DNA from 3 places in the Gordonia sp. w5E2 genome. Region 2 is predicted to be linked to each of the others. Evidence: predicted binding sites of a transcription regulator. Region 2 holds the regulator's gene; each other region holds the start of a gene.
What was found. Region 2 encodes LexA, which represses DNA repair genes until DNA is damaged. Its sites were predicted from a motif close to CGAACANNTGTTCG; they were not measured.
Positions count from the first base shown of each region.

Region 1: the regulator LexA is predicted to act here: its motif matches at 1,341-1,354, upstream of RND64_RS04735 (alpha-ketoglutarate-dependent dioxygenase AlkB).
Region 3: the regulator LexA is predicted to act here: its motif matches at 2,998-3,011, upstream of RND64_RS04065 (HNH endonuclease signature motif containing protein).

Region 1 is NZ_CP144213.1:1,030,706-1,034,544, forward strand. Features, by position in the region: gene RND64_RS04725 (alpha/beta hydrolase) at 1-108, opposite strand, end outside; gene RND64_RS04730 (hypothetical protein) at 108-326, opposite strand; gene RND64_RS04735 (alpha-ketoglutarate-dependent dioxygenase AlkB) at 689-1,318, opposite strand; gene RND64_RS04740 (MMPL family transporter) at 1,513-3,747, shown strand; partial or broken gene RND64_RS04745 (TetR family transcriptional regulator) at 3,785-3,839, shown strand, end outside.
Region 2 is NZ_CP144213.1:2,159,607-2,163,445, reverse strand. Features, by position in the region: gene hrpA (ATP-dependent RNA helicase HrpA) at 1-750, shown strand, start outside; partial or broken gene nrdR (transcriptional regulator NrdR) at 850-1,284, opposite strand; gene RND64_RS09860 (LysM peptidoglycan-binding domain-containing protein) at 1,429-2,058, opposite strand; gene lexA (transcriptional repressor LexA) at 2,375-3,022, shown strand; gene ptsP (phosphoenolpyruvate--protein phosphotransferase) at 3,067-3,839, opposite strand, start outside.
Region 3 is NZ_CP144213.1:903,780-907,618, forward strand. Features, by position in the region: gene cydC (thiol reductant ABC exporter subunit CydC) at 1-1,341, shown strand, start outside; gene RND64_RS04065 (HNH endonuclease signature motif containing protein) at 1,368-2,993, opposite strand; gene RND64_RS04070 (hypothetical protein) at 3,472-3,839, shown strand, end outside.

The DNA.
Region 1 (3,839 bases), 1.1 Mb from region 2:
TGCCGCGAGGGACGTGTCGAGCGTCTGAGCTGCGGCCTGTGCGGCCGCGCCTGCGGCCGAGATCGCGTTGGTACTCCATCCGCGCACCGCTGAGATGGTCGGTTTCATCAGCGGGTCGGCACGCTGCGTAGGGATGCCGCTGCGCGATCGTCGCGATCGATCGCCATGGCATTGAACGTCATGAGCGAATCGGCCAGTGTCGCAAGCCGAGCCGAGATCGAGGCGATCGTCGGAACCGCCGAGGTTGACGCCGAGTGGAGTGCCGTCGTCACGTCACTCATCGCACCGGACACCGCCGACAGCGCGTCGAGTTTCAGCTCCGCCACGACCTTCGATTCACGTCGCCATGCACTCGCGGTCTGCTCGATCTCCTCGGGTCGAACTCCGAAAGGCGCTCGGGCAGAAGCGGATTGGTCAGGGTCTGATCGATTAGGGCCAGGCCCAGGAGCAGGGGTGCTGTCCTCGCGGTCCGGCTTCCTCGCTCTGTTGAGGAGTTCGGCCAAACCTTCTCCGATGACATCCGCCATGCCATCGAGCGGCAGTTGAGGTGCTGTCACGTGTCGGTCCCCCTGATGTCACAGTCAGATGTTCCCGTCGGCTGGCACCGACGGCACAGACTCTGACGCACCCAAGGGGGTAGAGGTTCCAAAAATCTTTGGGTTCCGAAAATCTTTTGGGAGTCTCCCGCTCACCACACGCCGGGTGGGCGGAACTGCACGCTCATTCGCGCCCCGACGCCGCGGACCTTCGGCACCGCGTGCTCCCAGGTGCGTTGACAACTCCCGCCCATTACCAACAGATCGCCCGCCGACAACGTGAACTTCAATGACGCTCCGCCGCCGCGCGGCCGCAGTGCCAACGGGCGCGGTGAGCCGAGGGAGACGATCGCGACCATCGTGTCGTGGGTGGCGCCACGCCCGAACCGGTCGCCGTGCCACGCAACCGAATCCGACCCGTCGCGATACAGGCACAGGCCCGCGGTCGCGAAGCCCTCGGGCAACTCGTCGCGGTAATGCGCTGTCAGGGCCGCCCGCGCGTCGATGAGTAACGGGTCGGGGAGTTCGTCACTCGCGTGGTAATTGCAGACGAGGCGTGGGACGTCGACAACTCTGTCGTACATCCGACGACGTTCGGCCCGCCACGGAACGTCGGCGTGCAGAGCGTCGAAGAGGTCGGTGCTGCCTGCTATCCATCCCGGCCGCAGATCGACCCACGCGCCGTTGGTCAGGACTCGACGCTCGACGTGCGATCCGAGATCGCGCAGCCGCGGCGACTCGGCGTCAAGGTCGAAGATCGATCCCTGGACTCCTGCGCTCATGGACGTCAGCCTACACCGATATCGAACGTGTGTTCGCAAGGCGGTCGCAGGCGCTCGCGTGGGACGTCGCTCACAATCGCGGCTCGGAGGTGGCACATCGGCCGGAACGATCTGTATACCGGAGCACAAGTGTTAGCAACTAACACTTCTTAGTTGCTACCGGAATGTCGGAGTCTTCTCGAGGGAGTGCACAGATGGCGTCGTTGTTGTTTCGGGTGGGACGGTTCTCGTTCCGCCACAAGTGGTGGGTGATCGGGGCCTGGGTGGTCATCGCCGCGTTGCTCATCGGGCTCGTGGGTGCGTTGACTCCGAAGTTCGCGAAAGACTTCGAACTCCCCGGAACCGACTCCGGGACCGCGACCTCGCAGGTCGAGGAGTACTTCCCTGAGGCGATGAAGCAGCAATCGCAGGCGTCGACCAGCGTCCTCGTCGCCGCGGACGACGGGCTGGCCGCCCATTCCGCTCAGATCGACGCACTCGTCGCCGACCTGCACACCCTGCCCGACCTCACCGACAAGGCAACGGTGCTGAACCCGGTCACCGTCGCCGCGGCCAAACCCGAGCTCGCGTCGTCGGTTCTCGGTGACGGCGGCAAGGTCGGTTTGATCCAGGTGCGGCAGAACATCGAGCTGACCGACCTCACCGTCGAGAACAAGAAGCAGTTGACCGACATCCTCGAGAAGCATCGGGGCAATGGGCTGCAGGTCGAGGCCACTGGTTCGCTGATGAGTGTCATGGAGGCGGGCGGCAAGGCCGAGCTGATCGGTTTCGCGGTCGCCTTCGTGGTGATGATCGTCGCCTTCGGGGCGCTGGTCGCCGCGTTCATCCCGCTGATCACCGGACTGATGGGCGTGATGATCACCATCATGCTGCTGCGGCTGAGTGCCGAGGTCATGACAGTCAACGAGACCGCGACCGCGATCGTCACCATGCTCGGCATCGCCGTGTCGATCGACTACGCGCTGTTCATCGTCTCGCGCTACCGCGGCGAGGTGAAACGCGGCGGAGACAGGGCCGACGCCGCGGGTCGCGCGGTGGGTACGGCAGGCTCCGCGGTGGTCTTCGCCGGTTTGACCGTGATCATCGCTGTCGTCGCGCTGATGGTGGTCGGGATCCCGCTGATCACCCAGATGGGTGCGGGCGCCGCCGTCGCGGTGTTCATGGCCGTGATCGCCGCGCTCACCCTGATCCCCGCGCTGCTCGGCGCCGTCGGACGTTTCGCGTTCACCCCGCGCATCCCGTGGATCAAGCACGCAGAAGAATCCGACACCGCCGACACCAACGGAGTTCGCTTCGGCCGCATGGTGGTTCGACGACCGATCCCGTTCATCGTCGCGGGTCTCGCGGTGCTGGTGCTCGCGGCGATCCCGGTCGGCAAGCTGCAACTGGGACTCTCGCTCTCCAGCGACGACGAGGCTCCCGCGCAGGCACTGCTGCAGCGCGGCTTCGGTGAGGGCATCAACGGCCCGCTGCTCGTCGTGCTGCACTCGGAGAACGGCACGGTCGAGAAGGCGGCCAGCGAGACGGTCGCGCACATCAAGACGCTGCCCGACGTCGCCAACGCGTCGACGATGACGTGGCTGGGCAACGGCACACCGCAGCCGAACGTCGGGGCAACCGCCGCGCTGATCTCGGTGACGCCCGAGAGCGCGCCGTCGGATCAGGCGACGCACGACCTCATGGAGCAGATCCGCGCGTTCAGCCCCGAGGCTCAGCGGGCAGGGGCAGAGCTGCACGTCGGTGGCCAGACGGCGATCATGTCCGACCTCTCCGCCAAACTCGACAAGGCGCTGATCCCATATCTGATCGTGGTGGTCGGGTTGGCATTCCTGATCATGATCGCGGTGTTCCGGTCGATCTGGGTCCCGCTGATCGGAACGATCGGCTTCATCTTCTCGGTGTTGGCGACGTTCGGTGTGACGGTCGCGATCTTCCAAGAGGGTTGGTTCGGTCTGATCGACAACACCAAGCCGATCCTGTCGTTCCTCCCGATCTTCCTGATCGGCGTGGTGTTCGGCCTCGCGATGGATTACCAGGTGTTCCTGGTGACGCGAATACGTGAGGAGTACATCCACGGGATGAGTGCGAAGGATGCGATCATCGCCGGCTACCGCCACGGCGCGCGTGTCGTCACATCGGCGGCGATCATCATGATCAGCGTGTTCGCCGCGTTCATGCTCTCGCCCGACACGACGGCCAAGATGCTCGGCTTCTCGCTGGCAACAGCGGTCCTGTTCGACGCCTTTATCATTCGCATGATGGTCGTGCCCGCTGTGATCACATTGCTGGGCGATAGGGCATGGGGTCTGCCACGATGGCTGGACAAGCTGGTTCCCAACCTCGACATCGAGGGCGAGAAGGTGCGCGACCGCGGCATCCCGCAGGCGAGCACCGACGAACCTCGCGAGGTGGCCGCGGCGTCGAGTTGAGCGGACCGGGAAAAGAGTAGATAGGGAGAGCACTGCGATGACCGAGGCGACGAGTACGGCAGCGATGGCTTCCGCGCCCGCCTCGGTCTCGC
Region 2 (3,839 bases):
CGTGGGGTGGCGCGGACGCTCGCGACGTCGGACGCCCAGCGACGTGCGCAATTGCACGGTGCCGTCATCGAACTGCTCGACCACGCGATCCCGCCGCTCTCACGCAAGATCAGCGCCGGGCTCGACCCGGCCGGTCGGCTGGCACTGAGCCAGAGTCCCTATGCGTCACCCGACGCGCTGTATGCAGACTGCACCCGTCGGGCGATTCGCGACATCGCTCCCGCAGCAGTCGATTTGGGCTCGATCCGCACACCCTCGGCCTTCGATGAGCTGGTCTCGACACTGCGACCGCGTGTATCGGCTGCGGCGCCGGAGTATTTCGCTCTTGCTGTCGATGTGTTGCGTGAGGTTGCTCCCCTGCGTGCCGAGATCGACCGCCACTCGGGTCAAACAGCAGCCGACGACGTCGCCGAACAGTTCAACAACCTGGTCTTCGACGGATTCGTTCTCGCAACGGCTAGCGAACACCTGCAGCACGTTCCGCGATACCTGACCGCCGCACGACAGCGCCTCGAGCAGCTTCCTGCCGCCGCGAACCGCGACCGCGAGGGAATGGCCGCCATCGACAGGGTCACCGAACGATGGAACCAGCGCCTGACACAGCTTCCCGAATCGCGCCGAGACATCGTCAGCGAGGAAGCTCAGTGGATCGTCGAGGAGCTGAGGGTGAGCCTCTTTGCCCAGAAACTCGGTACCGCCTATCCCATTTCGGAGAAACGGGCGCTACGAGCTCTTGACCGACTCGGTTGAGACCGGACCCGCCGGACTCGACGCAGCATCGACAGTGTCGTCGCGGGTGGCGGGCGTGTCGAGGTCGTCGGAGCCTTCGTGCGAACCGGTGAGGTTGCCCTGGAGGTCGTCGATCTCGCGTTGGAAGTCTTCGAGCGAATCGAACGACCGGTAGACCGAGGCGAAACGTAGGTACGCCACCTCGTCGAGGTCGCGGAGCGGGCCGAGGATGGCCAGACCGACCTCGTTGCTGGGGATCTCGGCCGAACCGGACGACCTCACCGCGTCTTCGACCTGCTGAGCCAACTGTGCGAGATCGTCTTCGTTCACGTGACGTCCCTGGCATGCGCGTCGTACCCCGCGCATCACCTTTTCTCTGCTGAACGGCTCGGTCACACCGTTTCGCTTCACGACTGCCAGAACAGCACTTTCGACTGTGGAGAACCGCCGCCCGCACTCGCTGCACGCGCGACGACGCCGGATCGCCTGCCCCTCATCGGCGACACGCGAATCGACGACCTTGGTGTCTTCGTTCTTACAAAACGGGCAGCGCATGTAGTCCTCGTGCAGATCTCGGGACGCAGCGGCTCCGTCGGTCTGGCTCGGTCCGATCGTCTGACGACCGGCGGAAGCGAGACCGCAGCGGTGACCGTGTCGGTTTCCGACTGGACCCTGTGACATCGAGAATACCGCCAGCGCTCAGCGGTACGCGGGTGTGACAAGCGGTTGGCCAACGCGCAGCCCACTCGACGGCAGATCGTTGAGGTCGATGATCTCGTCGATGACTGTCTGACGCGGCACATCGGGCGCGACGCGTGCCGCGATCGAGCTCAGCGATTCGCCGGAACGCACGTGGACCACCTGCGTCGAGGTCGAGGACGGCACGCTCGCCCGCTGGTAGTCGGCGCCGACGGTCCCGACCACCCACACGGTCAGTGCCAACCCGACTCCCGCGAGCACCGCCAAGACCGCTGCCCGGCGCCGACGGGCCGCCACCAGCTCTCCGACGCCACCGGCGCATCGCGTGCCCGCAGGCCGCGTTGAGGTGCCGTGATCGAACGCGATCCGACGCCGAGGCCGCGGCGCGACGTCTGCGACGGCGGTCCGTCGGGACTCAGTCGTTCGAACGCGCCCCGCCACACTTAGCTCGTCGCTACGCGCGGGATTCGACGGTGCACGTCCACTGACCACCGTGGCGCGGTGAACTCGGGGACGCGTCGTCGATGCAGGTCGCGGCGTTGCAGATCGGGTGGTCGGCGGTGTTGCCGCGGATGCACTCGACGTGCTGGGAATCGTGCGGGTCACCGGGTTGGTCATCAAGCTGGTCATCGCTACCTCCAATGGTCGATCAAGCGTTCGATGAACTGATGTTCGAGTTCTACCAGAGGGGTCCGACAAAGTCCTGCGACACGTCGAACAAATGTTTGATGTTGTCAGTGGCCTCCGCTACTGTCGGCGCCAGACGATGGAAGAAAGACGCACCCCACCCCGCTTCACAGCAGCACCCGGTTCACAACAGCACCCGCTTCACACATCAGGAAGGACGGAACCGATGACAGAGAAGTCACGACGCGGCCCGTCGTCGCCCAAGGGCAACGGTCGCAGCGTCGAAGGCAAGAAGAGTGGAGGCGGCGAGGAGGCACCGATCCATCCGGCCGTCGCCGAGGCAACACTCACCGATCGCCAGCGTGGCGTCCTCGATGTGATCCGAAAGTCGGTGCGCGAGCGTGGATATCCGCCGAGCATCCGAGAGATCGGCGACGCCGTCGGCCTCACGTCCACGTCATCGGTCGCACACCAGTTGCGCACCCTCGAGCGCAAGGGCCTGTTGAAGCGCGACGCCAACCGTCCGCGGGCGGTCAACGTCTCCGAGGCTCCCGATGCACATCACTCCGATGCCATCAACGGAGATCTCCCGACCCCCACGTTCGTTCCGGTACTCGGCCGTATCGCGGCGGGCGGTCCGATTCTCGCTGAGGAGGCGGTCGAAGACGTCTTCCCGCTTCCGCGTGAGCTCGTCGGTGAGGGCTCGTTGTTCCTGCTCCGCGTCGTCGGCGAATCGATGATCGACGCCGCGATCTGCGACGGCGACTGGGTTGTCGTGCGTCAGCAGAATGTCGCCGACAACGGCGACATCGTCGCAGCGATGATCGACGGCGAGGCGACGGTGAAGACCTTCAAGCGCAAAGACGGCCACGTCTGGCTGATGCCGCACAATCCGCTCTTCGATCCGATCCCCGGAGACGACGCCGCCATCCTCGGCAAAGTCGTCACGGTGATGCGACGGGTCTGATGCGCCGAACGGGCCCCGCAGGTCGTTGACCAGCGGGGTCTGTGTCAGCCGTCGAGTTGCTCGGCGGCTGCGCGTCGGGCGAGTGCCGGACTCGAGGTGGCAAGTGCGGCAGCGGCGGCAGCCCGGCACTGCTCCATCGTCACCGTCGACAGCTTTGCTCCGACTGCGGGCGTCGCCGCCGGAGCCGCCGACAGCGAGGTGACTCCGAGCCCGACGAGCACACATGCGAGCGACGGGTCGGCCGCGGCCTCGCCACAGACTCCGACGGGTTTGCCCTGCTGGGCGCCGGCGGTCGCAACCTGCGAGATGAGTGCGAGCACCGCCGGTTGCCACGGGTCGGTGAGTTCGGCGAGTTCTGCCGACATCCGGTCGGCGGCCATCGTGTACTGGGTGAGGTCGTTGGTTCCGATCGACACGAAGTCGACCTCGGCCAGAATCGCCGGCGCCAGGATCGCCGCTGCCGGGATCTCGATCATCACGCCTGCCGTCAGACCACGCTGACGGACGAGTTCGGCGAACTGTGCGGCCTCCGCGGCCGTGGCGATCATCGGTGCCATGACCCACGGCGTCGTGCCGGACTCCTCTGCCGCGCGCGCAATCGCGTCGAGCTGAGTTCGCACGATGTCGGGGTGGTCGTCGCCGATGCGGTTGCCGCGTACGCCGAGTGCGGGATTCGCCTCGTCCGGGTGCTCGATGAAGGCCAGCGGCTTGTCCGAACCGGCGTCGAGCGTTCTGATGACGACTTTTTGGCCCGCGAACGCCTCGAACACGTCGCGGTACAGCCGCGTCTGCTCGTCCACATCGGGCTCATCCGCCC
Region 3 (3,839 bases), 1.3 Mb from region 2:
GTCGGATTCACCACGTCGCTCGCGGCGATCATCATCATGGCGTTCGTATCCGGTTGGGCCGCAGTCGTGTTGGCGGTGGCGCTCATCGTCAGCGGAGTCGTGGCGCCGTGGCTCGCAGCGCGTGGGTCGGCGCGGGCCATCGCCGACAGTGCCGCCGCAACTACACGGGCTGCCGACACCGCGTCCACCGCACTCTGGCATGCGCCGGAACTCATCGTCGGGCGGCGTCGTGACGCGGTGTTGGCCGACGCCCGTGCCGCGGACGAGGATGCCATCGCTGCTGCCGATCGTGGTGTCCGGGTGCAATCACTCGCAGCAGCGGCCACACCGCTTGCGCTGGGGGTGTCGCTGCTGGCTGGCTGCCTGATCGGTATCCACCTGGCGTCGTCGACGTCCGGTTCCCTCGCCGACGTCGCGAGCGGCCACGGACTGACCCCGATGATCCTCGGCGTGCTGATTCTGTTGCCGCTCTCCGCATTCGAATCGACGGCACCGCTGACCGAGGCGGGCATCCAACTGGAGCGCAGCCGCCAGAGCGCGGCGCGTGTGATGGCGCTGGTCGACGGTGCCCGCGCTGAAGGTGCCGACGTCGACCGTGCTCACGTGGACGTTACGGGGGACGCTGCCGACGACATCGACGTGCCGGTACACGTTGGGCCGGTGACGATGCAGCTCGATCAGCTGAGGTGGGGGTGGCCCGCCACGTCCGACGCCACACCGCCGACGCTCGGCCCTGAACAGGGCATCTCCCAGGTGCTGCCGCCGGGATCGCGACTTGCCGTTGTCGGGCCGAGCGGCATCGGGAAGTCGACGCTCCTGCTGACCATCGCCGGTCTGCTCGAGCCGCGTGCCGGTTCGGTGAGTGCCACCGATCAGGACGGTACTCCTGTCGCATTGCGCTCGGCCGCATGCTATTTCGCCGAGGAGGCTCACATCTTCTCGACGACGCTCGGTGAGAACCTGCGCGTGGCGCGCGGCGACGTGACCGACGACGAGATGCGCGCGGCGCTGGGCGCCGTCGGACTCGGTGAGTGGGTGGCCGGTCTACCCGATGGCCTCGACACGGTACTGACCGGTGGGGCGGAGGCGATCAGCGGTGGGCAGCGTCGTCGACTATTGCTTGCCCGCGCACTGCTGCACCGGGCACCGGTGGTGCTGCTCGACGAGCCGACCGAACACCTCGACGCCGCAGACGCCGAGCAGTTGCTCGCCCGACTGCTGACGCCGGTGGGGGGCATGTTCGGACCCGATCGCACTGTGGTGGTCGTGACGCATCAGCCGCCGCGCGCGGAGTCTGCTGACTTCGTGCGGATCGAATGGGAACCGGTCGGCTCCCAGTAGGTTGGCAATTCTCGGTAGGCGATTGCTCAGTAGGGCGGCGGGTTCTCGTCGTTCCAGCGCTTTTCGGCACGTTCGAGTCGACGACGTTTGGCGTCGTGTGCGGCGTTGATTCGTCGATTGGCCGGGTGATCGGGTGGTTTCAGCCTGCGCAGGCCTCGGAAGAGGTTGAAGCCGGTGAACGCATTGCCGACGAAGGTGTGCCCGGTGGGGGAGACGAACAGAGTTGTCCCCATCACGGTCTGCAGGTCGCGCCAGTTGCCGAAGGTCTTGATCCTGTGGTGAAACCTGCACAGCGGCTTGAGGTTTGCCGCTACGGTGGCGCCTCCAGCCTGCGGATTGCTGCGGTTGAAAGCCTCGCCGTGGTCGACGTCGGCGCGCCACACCGGGTTGCTGCACCCGGGGAATGTGCAGCACAGCTCACCCGAGCGGATCAGCGCGTCGAGCTTCTTGCTCGGCGTGTACCGCAGTGCCGATGAGGCGGCACGCTCGTTGATCGTCGCGGGGTCGAGGAAGTCGATCCCGGCATCCGTGAGTAGTTTTCGAATCGTCTCCGCATCGACGACGCCATGTCCGTCGATGAATCCCGGCTTGTCGTCGTCGCCATTGATGGTCGACTCGTTGACGACGACGTGGATGATCGCCCTCGGCGACGGCGGAATCATCTGTGCCGGTGCGGCGGCTTGGTCGGGCAGGTCGTCGGTTGGTTCGCTTACCGCCTCCGAGAGGTCGTCAGACAGCGCGCAGGCCTCGCACCTACACGTGAGGTGGCTCTCGCCGTGCGCGAAGGCGGTCAGGGCGTCGGCTCGACGTTGTGCGTGAGTGCGCGGGTCGGCGTCGTGAACAGCACGGGCCATCGCGTTGAGCCGAGCGTCGATCATGACACCGGACTCGATGGGAAGCGTCCCGCTGATACGGGACTGTCCCGGCTGGTGCCGGTCGGGCCGTACCTGCACGTCGCGGTCGTGTTCGACGAGCTCGCGCTGCCGTTTGACCGCGGGAGGGTCGAGTTGTGCGACGACGCTGTCGACGAGTGCCTTGAGGCGAGTCGTCGACATTTTGTTGCGCGCCAGCAGTGCCGAGGCGATTCGGGCGTCGACGTCGGCGATGGTGTCGGGTCCGCAAAGGGCGGTGCGCGAAAGGACGATGAGGAATTGGGACAAGTCGAGACGTCCGCACGCCAGTACCGAGCCGGTGAGCGGTAGGCGATAGCGGACGGCATGCCCCGCGGTAATCAGCTCACGCGCCTTGGCGGGCGAGACCGAGAGGACCGCGCCGACGTCGGCGATGGTGCGCTCGAGTCCGTCCGGGCCGAACCGGGCGCGCGGATTACCGCCGGATCTGGCCAGCGTCGCCAGCGCGTGCAGATCCTCCGGGGAATCAGCGGGGCCGGGGTGCGCTTCGCCGATCTCTGAGCCGTAGTCTTCCTCGTGCTCTTCGTGAATCAGGCTGATAGCCTGCAGCATTCGATAATCGGCGCTGGCGCGAACGGACGCGCAATGCGCGATGATCTCGACCAGGTCGGTCTTCGACAGTTCTTCGTCCTCGCACATCTGCTCGACGATCGGCGGCATCGTCGGCGCGCCAAAGCGCTCGGGATCCGACGACGCGCCGGGCGCGCCCGCGCCGGCGTCGAGAGTGGTTTCCAAGGACATGAACCAAACATACATTCGAGGTCTGACAAGAATTCTGAACGCAGATCCGACCTCGGCATACGCAGCGAAAAATGCGTTGCGGGCATGTTGTTGCGGGCGTACTTTCGGTCGTACACGAGAAAGGAGGTGGTCTGAAGTTGTATGACATACGGACACGTGAGGTGGCCATCCGCTAACGGCGGACCGCCTGTGACTTAAGCAGTTTCGCCCGTTGGCGAATACCAGATGGTCACCCGACCCCCGCATCCGGCCGTCCGGCCGATGTGCCCGTGCATGACGGGTGATGCGGGGGTCGTTCCATGTCTCGGGCTGTTCCGTGTCTGGGTTCTTTCGCGGCCTGAGGTAGTGCGGCAGCCTCGGCCTGTCGGGCAATTCCGACAACGAGTAGTGCATTACGCATGCGGCCGCCGAGTCCGGGGAGTGAACTTCGTGTCAGTAGCACACCCGTTACCCGTGATTCGTGACAGCCAGGAGGCCGATGATGAGAACAACCAGCGCGGTCAGATCTCTCCACGCGCGCATGCACGAGTCGTCGAATCGCACTGCCGCGGTGCGCAGCCGCTATCTCACCACCGAGGATCCGGAGTGGACCAACGACGGGCCGACCAATTGGATCATCGGGACGGTGGAGAACCTCGGCTACAGCCGACTCGGTATCGCAGGTGCCGCATCTGGCCACCTTGTCTTGCACAATGACGGCCTCGCCGACCTGGCGATCCTCTCCGCCCCCGGCGTCTGCGGGACCGCCGATGCGCTATTCACCTATTTGCCGCGCGGCACGTCGCGCATCCTGCCCGACACCGAGTTCCACATCCTGCAGGGTGAGCGTCGAGGCGGGCGCCCGGT